DNA from 3 places in the Kitasatospora sp. NPDC088742 genome. Region 2 is predicted to be linked to each of the others. Evidence: predicted binding sites of a transcription regulator. Region 2 holds the regulator's gene; each other region holds the start of a gene.
The links. The regulator HrcA, encoded in region 2, represses chaperone genes, less so after heat shock. The targets are predictions, from matches to a motif close to TTNGCACTCNGNNNNNCNGAGTGCNAA.
Positions count from the first base shown of each region.

Region 1 (3,204 bases), on a different contig from region 2:
TCCACGACATGCAGTACCAGGCCGCCGACAAGAAGCTGAAGCCCGGCGACATCGTGCTCGCGCACTTCCGGGGCCCGAAGGACCTCAAGGGCGAGACGATGACCGAGATGTTCGCCGAGATGCTGCGCCGGATCCAGGAGCAGGGCTTCGCGGTGGCCCGGCTGGAGGACTACATCGCGGCTCCGGCGGGCTGACCGAGCATCATGAGCGGGCCGTCGTCGGTCCGGGCCAGGATCACGGTGACCTCGTTCGGGCCGCTGGGCTTGAGCTGCTTGCGGAGCTCCTCGGGGGTGACGGAGAGGCCGCGCTTCTTGATGACCACGGTGCCGACCTGACGCTCCTTCAGCAGGGCCTTGAGCTTCTTCACGTTGTAGGGCAGCACGTCGCTGAGCTCGTAGGCGTGGGCGTACGGGGTGGCCACCAGGCGGTCCGAGGTGAGGTAGGCGATCTTGGGGTCGATCAGCCGGCCCTCGACCTGTTCGGCGACCTCGGCCACCTGGTGGGCCCGGATCACCGCGCCGTCCGGCTCGTAGAGGTACCGGCCGACCGGGCCGGGCGCCGGGTCGGGGAGGTGACCGCCCGTCAGGGTGTGCGGGCCGGGGAGCAGGGTGGCCCGGTGCGGGGCCGTTGCCTCGGTGCCGAACCAGAGGACGGCCTCCTTGACCTCGCCGTGGTCCGACACCCACTCCGCCTCGGCGCCCTCCGGCACCAGCTCGTGCGGGATGCCCGGGGCCACCTTGAGCGCCCCGAACGGGGTGCGGCGGGCGGCCTCGACCGCCCAGGAGAGCGGCGGCGAGTACGCCTCCGGATCGAACACCCGGCCCCGGGCGGTCCGGCGCGCCGGGTCGGTGAAGACCGCGTCGTAGCCGGTGACGTCGACCTCGGTGACGTCCGCCTCACGGACCTCGATGAGATCGGTGAGGTTCAGGGCGGCGGCGTTGGCGGTGGCGACGGCGCAGGTCAGCGGGTCGCGGTCGACGGCCAGGACGTGCACCCCGGCCCGGGCGAGCGCGATCGCGTCGCCGCCGATCCCGCAGCAGAGGTCCGCGAGGCGGCGGACGCCGAGGGCCGCGAAGCGGGACGCCCGCCACTCGGCGACGCTGCGGCGGGTGGCTTGTTCGACTCCGTCGGGGGTGAAGTACATGGCGTCGGCGTCGGGGCCGAACTTCGCGCGGGCGCGTTGGCGCAGGTGCGCCTGCGCCAACGCGGCGGTCACCAGTTCGGCGGGGTGCTCCTTCCGCAGCCGGGTGGCCAGCGCCAGCTCCTCGCCGGGCTTGAACTCCCGCAACTCGGCCAGCAGGGCCTGGCCCTGATCGGTCAACAGGGCCTTGAACGCGTCGATCTCCACGGAGGCCATTCTCGCGGGTCCGACGGGGTGGGCACGCCTGCGGCGCTGGGGGAAGGTGGTCACCCCGGGGGCGCGGGGAACTGCGCGGGGCGGGAGGCGATGACCCGTGTGCCGGGGGCGGGCCTGCACTTGTAAGTGGTTGTCCGTACCCGGAAGACGGGTCGGGGCCTTCCGATTCGCGCAGTTCCCCGCGCCCCGGTCGGCCCTTCGGGCCTCCGTAGCGCCACGCGCGGCGTTGGCACTCTGGTTGACTGAGTGCTAACAGCGGCCTATGGTCGTTCCTGGCACTCCCCACCGGGTGAGTGCTAACGCGATGGACTCGTGTCCGACCCCCGCGACGGCGGACGCGTGCACATCGCCACCTACCTGAAGAACAACCCCGTAATCTCCGAAGGGGAGCTCGGACGTGACCGCCAGCAGCAAGGTTGCCATCAAGCCGCTCGAGGACCGCATTGTGGTCCAGCCGCTCGACGCCGAGACCACCACGGCCTCCGGCCTGGTTATCCCGGACACCGCCAAGGAGAAGCCCCAGGAGGGCGTCGTCCTGGCCGTCGGCCCGGGTCGCTTCGAGGATGGCCAGCGCCTTCCCCTCGATGTCGCGGTCGGCGACATCGTCCTGTACTCGAAGTACGGCGGCACCGAGGTGAAGTACCAGGGCGAGGAGTACCTCGTCCTCTCGGCCCGCGACGTTCTCGCCATCATCGAGAAGTAAGTCGTTCCAGCCCGCCCCGGTCACTCGTCGTCAGACGGCGGCCGGGGCGCGGTTGTTGGCTCCCGTAGTCAGTAGATCCCCAGAGGAAACGGAACCATGGCGAAGATCCTGCAGTTCGACGAGGACGCCCGCCGCTCGCTCGAGCGCGGTGTCAACAAGCTGGCCGACACGGTGAAGGTGACCATCGGCCCCAAGGGCCGCAACGTCGTCATCGACAAGAAGTTCGGCGCGCCGACCATCACCAACGACGGTGTCACCATCGCCCGTGAGGTCGAGCTGGACGACCCGTACGAGAACCTCGGCGCCCAGCTGGTCAAGGAGGTGGCCACCAAGACCAACGACGTCGCCGGTGACGGCACCACCACCGCCACCGTGCTCGCCCAGGCCCTGGTCAACGAGGGTCTCCGGAACGTCGCCGCCGGCGCCGGTCCGGCCGCCCTGAAGAAGGGCATCGACAAGGCCGTCGCCGCCGTCTCGGCGCACCTGCTCTCCGTCGCCCGCGAGATCGAGGGCAAGGAGGACGTGGCCGCCGTCGCGTCCCTGTCCGCCCAGGACCAGCAGGTCGGCGACCTGATCGCCGAGGCGATCGACAAGGTCGGCAAGGACGGTGTCATCACCGTCGAGGAGTCGAACACCTTCGGCGTGGAGCTGGACTTCACCGAGGGCATGCAGTTCGACAAGGGCTACCTGTCGCCGTACTTCGTCACCGACGCGGAGCGTCAGGAGGCGGTCCTCGAGGACCCGTACATCCTGATCAACCAGGGCAAGATCTCCTCCATCCAGGAGCTGCTCCCGCTGCTGGAGAAGATCCTTCAGGGCGGCGCCTCCAAGCCGCTGCTGATCATCGCCGAGGACGTGGACGGCGAGGCGCTCTCCACCCTGGTGGTCAACAAGATCCGCGGCACCTTCAACGCCGTCGCGGTGAAGGCTCCCGGCTTCGGCGACCGCCGCAAGGCGATCCTCGGTGACCTGGCCACCCTGACCGGTGCCACCGTCATCTCCGAGGAGGTCGGCCTCAAGCTCGACCAGGCCGGCGTCGAGGTGCTCGGCACCGCCCGCCGCGTCACCATCACCAAGGACGAGACCACGGTCGTCGACGGGGCCGGCGACGCCGACGCCGTCGCGGGCCGCGTCGCCCAGATCA
Region 1 covers NZ_JBVJLD010000033.1:50,494-53,697, forward strand. The annotation lists gene ACZ6ZR_RS24500 (polysaccharide deacetylase family protein) at 1-194, shown strand, start outside; gene ACZ6ZR_RS24505 (class I SAM-dependent methyltransferase) at 170-1,357, opposite strand; gene groES (co-chaperone GroES) at 1,755-2,060, shown strand; gene groL (chaperonin GroEL) at 2,157-3,204, shown strand, end outside.
Region 1: the regulator HrcA is predicted to act here: its motif matches at 1,584-1,610, upstream of groES (co-chaperone GroES).

Region 2 (3,204 bases):
CAGCGTCTGCAGCGGCACCTGGGTGCCGAGCGAGGCCGCCGTCATCGGGATGGTGACGGTGCAGTGCAGGTCGTCCCCACGGCGCTGGAAGGTCGGGTGGGCGGTCTCGGCGATCTCGACGTAGAGGTCACCGGCGGGGCCGCCGCCGGGGCCGACCTCGCCCTCACCGGCCAGCTGGATCCGGGTGCCGTTGTCCACACCGGCCGGGATCTTGACCGTCAGGGTGCGGCGGGCGCGGACCCGGCCGTCGCCGGCGCACTCGGGGCACGGGGTCGGGACGACGGTGCCGAAGCCCTGGCACTGCGGGCAGGGGCGGGAGGTCATGACCTGGCCCAGGAAGGACCGGGTGACCTGGGAGACCTCGCCCTTGCCGCGGCACATGTCACAGGTCTGCGCCGAGGTGCCGGGGGCCGCGCCCTCGCCGTTGCAGGTCGTGCAGGTGACGGCGGTGTCGACCTGGAGTTCCTTGGTGGTGCCGAAAGCGGCCTCCTCCAGGGTGATCTCCAGCCGGATCATCGCGTCCTGGCCGCGCCGGGTGCGCGAGCGCGGGCCGCGCTGGCCCGAGGCCGCGCCGAAGAACGCGTCCATGATGTCGGAGAAGCCGAAGCCCGCCGCCCCGGCGCCGAAGCCGCCGGCCCCGCCGCCGTTGGGCGAGAGCGGGTCACCGCCGAGGTCGTAGACCTGGCGCTTGGCCGGGTCGGACAACACCTCGTAAGCGGCGTTGATCTCCTTGAACCGCTCCTGGGTCTTGGGGTCCGGGTTGACGTCCGGGTGCAGTTCGCGGGCGAGGCGCCGGAACGCCTTCTTGATCTCGTCCTGCCCCGCATCCCGTCGGACGCCGAGTACCGCGTAGTAGTCCGTGGCCACCAAATGCTCCGCTTGTTCCGCCTCTAGAAGTGCTGCGACTGGTCCTGAACAGTGCTGTTCTTCGAGCTGTTCCTACGACTCGCCTACGACTCGGCCAGGATCTGGCCCACGTACCGTGCCACCGCTCGCACCGCCCCCATTGTGCCCGGGTAGTCCATCCGGGTCGGTCCGATCACGCCCAGCTTCGCCACACTCTGATCGCCCGAACCGTAACCGACCGAGACCACCGAGGTGGAATTGAGGCCCTCGTACGCGTTCTCGTGGCCGATCCGGACCGTCATCCCCGCGTCCGCCGTCTCACCCAGGAGGCGGAGCAGGACGACCTGCTCCTCCAACGCCTCCAGCACCGGCTGGATGGTGAGCGGGAAGTCGTGGCCGAAGCGGGTCAGGTTGGCCGTGCCGGCCAGCATGATCCGCTCCTCGTTCTGCTCCGCCAGGGTCTCGAACAGGGTGGCCAGGACGGTGGAGACCGCCGGCCGGTCGGCGGGCTCGAAGGTGGACGGGAGGTCCTCCAACAGGCCCGGGACCTCCGGCAGCGGCCGGCCCACCGCCTGGGCGTTCAGCCGCGAGCGCAGGTCCGCCAGGACCGTCTCGCCGACCGGGCCCGGACAGTCCACCATCCGCTGCTCGACCCGGCCGGTGTTGGTGATCAGGACCAGCATCACCTTGGCCGGGGCCAGTGCCACCAGCTCGACGTGACGGACCGTCGAACGGCTCAGCGAGGGGTACTGGACCACCGCGACCTGCCTGGTCAGCTGCGCCAGCAGCCGGACCGTGCGGGCCACCGTGTCGTCCAGGTCCACCGCGCCGTCCAGGAAGTGCCGGATGGCCCGGCGCTCCGGAGAGCTCATCGGCTTGACCTCGGCCAGCCGGTCCACGAACAGCCGGTACCCCTTGTCGGTGGGGATCCGGCCGGCGCTGGTGTGCGGCTGGTGGATGTAGCCGTCCTCCTCCAGGGCCGCCATGTCGTTGCGCACGGTGGCCGGGGAGACCCCGAGGTTGTGCCGCTCGACCAGGGCCTTGGAGCCGACCGGCTCCTCCGTCCCGACGTAGTCCTGGACGATGGCGCGCAGCACCGCGAGCTTGCGGTCGTCCAACGGCCGCTCGCCGTACATGGCACCCACCTCCCTCTCGGCCAGGTCTGCTGGCACTCAGACGGTCAGAGTGCCAGGGCAGTACCAGCCAGTGTAAGGCCCATGGGTGACGGCAGGAACGGGGCGCTCAGGTGATCCTCGTTGCTCCGTCAGTTGGGCCTCACCCCGGGGGCCGTTCGGTAGTGGCAGCATCGAAAGCGGACACACCGGGACATAGGGAGCAGACATGTCATCAGGACCGCACACCCGCTTCGCCCCGGACCGAGGCCTGACCGGCCGGATGGTCGTGACCATGTTCGTCATCGGGCTGCTCTACGTGGGCTTCACCGGGGTGCTGATCGTGCTGCTCCGCGGGGCCTGGCCGCTGGTGGTGCTGATCTCCGGCGGGCTCTTCGTCGCCCAGTTCTGGTTCAGCGACCGGATCACCCAACGCGCCATGGGGGCCCGCGAGGTCACCCCCGAGGAGTACCCGCAGCTGCACGGCACCGTCGACCGGCTCTGCGCGCTGGCCGACATGCCCAAACCCCGGGTGGCGGTCACCGACACCGACATGCCCAACGCCTTCGCCACCGGCCGCAACCCGCAGAACGCGGTGGTCTGCGTCACCACCGGCCTGCTGCGCCGGCTGGAGCCGGAGGAGCTGGAGGGCGTGCTCGCCCACGAGCTCTCGCACGTCGCCCACCGGGACGTCGCGGTGATGACCATCGCCGGCTTCCTCGGCGTGCTGGCCGGGGTGATCACCCGGGTCGCGCTCTACGGCGGCTTCCTGAACGGGCGCGGCGGCAAGGACAACAACGCCGCCCTCGCGATGATCCTGATCCCGCTGGTCAGCATGGTCGTCTACGCGGCCAGCTTCCTGCTCACCCGGCTGCTCTCCCGCTACCGCGAACTGGCCGCTGACCGCGCGGCCGCCCAACTCACCGGCCGGCCCAGCGCGCTGGCCTCCGCCCTGACCAAGGTCACCGGCCAGATCTCCGCCATCCCGACCGAGGACCTGCGCAAGGCCCAGCCGTACAACGCCTTCTACTTCGCGCCCGCGCTGAGCGCCCGGGAGACGGCGAGTCAGCTGATGTCCACCCACCCGTCGTTGGAGCAGCGGCTCGCCCAGCTCGGGCGGATCTCCGCCGAGCTCGGCCGCTGAGAGGAGCCGCACGCGCCATGGGATTCCTCGACTCGCTCTTCGGCCGCAGCAAGCCCGTCCGACCGGACCTGGACCAGCTGTTCGCCGTCCCCTCCGCCGCCC
Region 2 covers NZ_JBVJLD010000025.1:75,664-78,867, reverse strand. The annotation lists gene dnaJ (molecular chaperone DnaJ) at 1-867, opposite strand, end outside; gene hrcA (heat-inducible transcriptional repressor HrcA) at 951-1,982, opposite strand; gene htpX (zinc metalloprotease HtpX) at 2,188-3,102, shown strand; gene pspAB (PspA-associated protein PspAB) at 3,120-3,204, shown strand, end outside.

Region 3 (3,204 bases), on a different contig from region 2:
CAGTCATCGGCGAACTCCCCTCTCGCTGTTCGCCGTCGAAGTAGTCCTCGTCACCACCGTCGAGACCGCTCATGGGGTCGGCGTCGCACGAATGAGTGACCTGGGCGAGAACGCCGCGAGGCGGCCTCCCCCGGTGGGGAGACCGCCTCGTGGTCGTGGAACTGACCGATCCTCAGGAAGCCGAGGATCAGAAGTCCATGTCACCGCCCGGCATGCCGCCGCCGGCGGCCGCGGAGGCCTTCTCCGGCTTGTCGGCGATGACGGCCTCGGTGGTGAGGAAGAGCGCCGCGATGGAGGCGGCGTTCTGGAGGGCGGAGCGGGTGACCTTGGCCGGGTCGATGATGCCGGCGGCGATCAGGTCGACGTACTCGTTGGTCGCGGCGTTGAGGCCCCAACCGGACTCGAGGTTGCGGACCTTCTCCACGACGACGCCACCCTCGAGGCCGGCGTTGGTGGCGATCTGCTTGATCGGGGCCTCGAGCGCGACGCGCACGATGTTGGCACCGGTGGCCTCGTCGCCGGTCAGCTCCAGCTTGTCGAACGCGACCGCGGCCTGCAGCAGCGCGACGCCACCACCGGCGACGATGCCCTCCTCGACGGCGGCCTTCGCGTTGCGGACGGCGTCCTCGATGCGGTGCTTGCGCTCCTTGAGCTCGACCTCGGTCGCGGCACCGGCCTTGATGACGGCGACGCCACCGGCGAGCTTGGCCAGGCGCTCCTGGAGCTTCTCGCGGTCGTAGTCCGAGTCGGAGTTCTCGATCTCGGCGCGGATCTGGTTGACCCGGCCGGCGACCTGGTCGCTGTCGCCGCCACCGTCGACGATGGTGGTCTCGTCCTTGGTGATGACCACCTTGCGGGCGGTGCCCAGCAGGTCGAGACCGGCGTTCTCCAGCTTGAGGCCGACCTCCTCGGAGATGACCGTGCCACCGGTGAGGATGGCGATGTCGCCGAGCATGGCCTTGCGGCGGTCACCGAAGCCCGGGGCCTTGACGGCGACGGACTTGAAGGTGCCACGGATCTTGTTCACGACCAGGGTCGACAGGGCCTCGCCCTCGACGTCCTCGGCGATGATGACGAGCGGCTTGCCGCTCTGCATGACCTTCTCCAGCAGCGGGAGCAGGTCCTTGACCGAGCCGATCTTGGAGTTGGCGATCAGGATGTACGGGTCCTCGAAGGAGGACTCCATCCGCTCCAGGTCGGTGGCGAAGTAGGCCGAGATGTAGCCCTTGTCGAAGCGCATGCCCTCGGTGAGCTCGAGCTCCAGACCGAAGGTGTTGCTCTCCTCGACGGTGATGACGCCTTCCTTGCCGACCTTGTCCATCGCCTCGGCGATGAGCTCGCCGATCTGGGTGTCGGCGGCGGAGATGGAGGCGGTGGAGGCGATCTGCTCCTTGGTCTCCACGTCCTTGGCCTGCGCCAGCAGCTGGTCGGAGACGGCCTGGACGGCCTTCTCGATGCCGCGCTTCAGGGCCATCGGGTTGGCGCCGGCGGCGACGTTGCGCAGACCCTCGCGGACGAGCGCCTGGGCGAGCACGGTGGCGGTGGTGGTGCCGTCACCCGCGACGTCGTCGGTCTTCTTGGCGACCTCCTTGACGAGCTCCGCGCCGATCTTCTCGTACGGGTCCTCGAGCTCGATCTCCTTGGCGATGGAGACACCGTCGTTGGTGATCGTGGGGGCGCCCCACTTCTTCTCAAGGACGACGTTGCGGCCCTTGGGGCCCAGCGTCACCTTGACGGCGTCGGCAAGCTGGTTCATGCCGCGCTCGAGTCCGCGGCGAGCTTCCTCGTCAAAAGCGATGATCTTGGCCATCGGAAGTGGTCCTCCAGGACACGTCGACTGCGCCGGACCGGAGGGCGCCCGCGACGGACGGCCCTGGTGTGCGGGGGTCTTGTCCCCTACCGCTCCCGGGGGCCTCACCGACCCGGTCCGTTGTCACTCTCATGCTGTGAGTGCTAACGCCAATGATTAGCACTCTCGGGTATCGAGTGCAAGCCCAATCGTGATACGCGCGCCCGCGCCGGGGTCGCCCCCGGACACGACGGCAGGCCCGTACGACGTGGTGTCGTACGGGCCTGCCGGTGAAGCGTTGGAGACTGCCAGCCCGTGACCGAGCCGAGGCCCCGCAGGTGCGGAAGGTCAGACCGCCGGCGTACGGACCATGTCCGCCTGCGGGCCCTTCTGCCCCTGGGAGATCTCGAACTCGACCCGCTGGCCCTCCTCGAGGGTGCGGTAGCCGTCCATCTGGATCGCGCTGTAGTGGACGAACACGTCCGCACCACCGTCGACCGCGATGAAGCCGTAGCCCTTCTCCGCGTTGAACCACTTGACGGTGCCCTGAGCCATTCCGAACTCCCCTTGTGCTGTGCTGGCCCTTCGCGGGTCCACAGGATGCGGACCCAGGTCTGTACCGGCACACGCCCGAGGGAACCCCCCCTGGACGTAGCCGCGGTCAACGCTCGAACGCGCCGACCGCCGCTGAATGTATCCGGACAGACGCCCTCTGCAACAGGGTCAACTTCGCCGAATTCGCCATGTGACGAACGGGATGTGACGGGAGGAATGCCTCAACGAGCGGCAATTCGCTCCGGGCATAGCGGACCTATCGGGATGGAACTCCGTCAGATTTCTGACGCTGGCCTGACAGTTACCGTCTCAGCGCGAACGTCCCACGTCTCAACGGACGGACGGCCCCTGCGTGCACGACTCAGCAGTACCGCCGGGCGGGATTCGAAACATCCGATCCGAATCCGCACTCTACCCCCTGACACCTGACGGAATTTCACCGCGACATGCGGCGGGCCGCCACCGAATACCGGAATCATTCGTTCCGGTCGCGGTGGCGGCCCGTCGGCGCACTGCCGTTTCAGCAGCCCCCGGCCACGGCCGGAATGATCGAGATGTTGGCGCCGTCCTTGATCTCGGTCTCCAGGCCCTCGTCGAAGCGCACGTCGTCGTCGTTCACGTAGACGTTCACGAAACGGCGCAGCTTGCCGGCGTCGTCCAGCACCCGGGCGGCGATGCCGGGGTGGTTGGCGTCCAGGTCGGCCACCACGGCGGCCAGGGTGGCGCCCTCGGCGGTCACCTCGGCGGCACCGCCGGTGTAGGTGCGCAGGATGGTCGGGATGCGGACGGTGGCGCTCATGGGGGTACTCCTAAACAGGTGCTGAGGGGTGATCAGACGGAGTCGAGACCGGCCGCGCGGA
Region 3 covers NZ_JBVJLD010000021.1:36,575-39,778, reverse strand. The annotation lists gene ACZ6ZR_RS18265 (Uma2 family endonuclease) at 1-73, opposite strand, end outside; gene groL (chaperonin GroEL) at 188-1,810, opposite strand; gene ACZ6ZR_RS18255 (cold-shock protein) at 2,138-2,344, opposite strand; gene ACZ6ZR_RS18250 (ubiquitin-like small modifier protein 1) at 2,865-3,143, opposite strand; gene thrC (threonine synthase) at 3,176-3,204, opposite strand, start outside.
Region 3: the regulator HrcA is predicted to act here: its motif matches at 1,967-1,993, upstream of groL (chaperonin GroEL).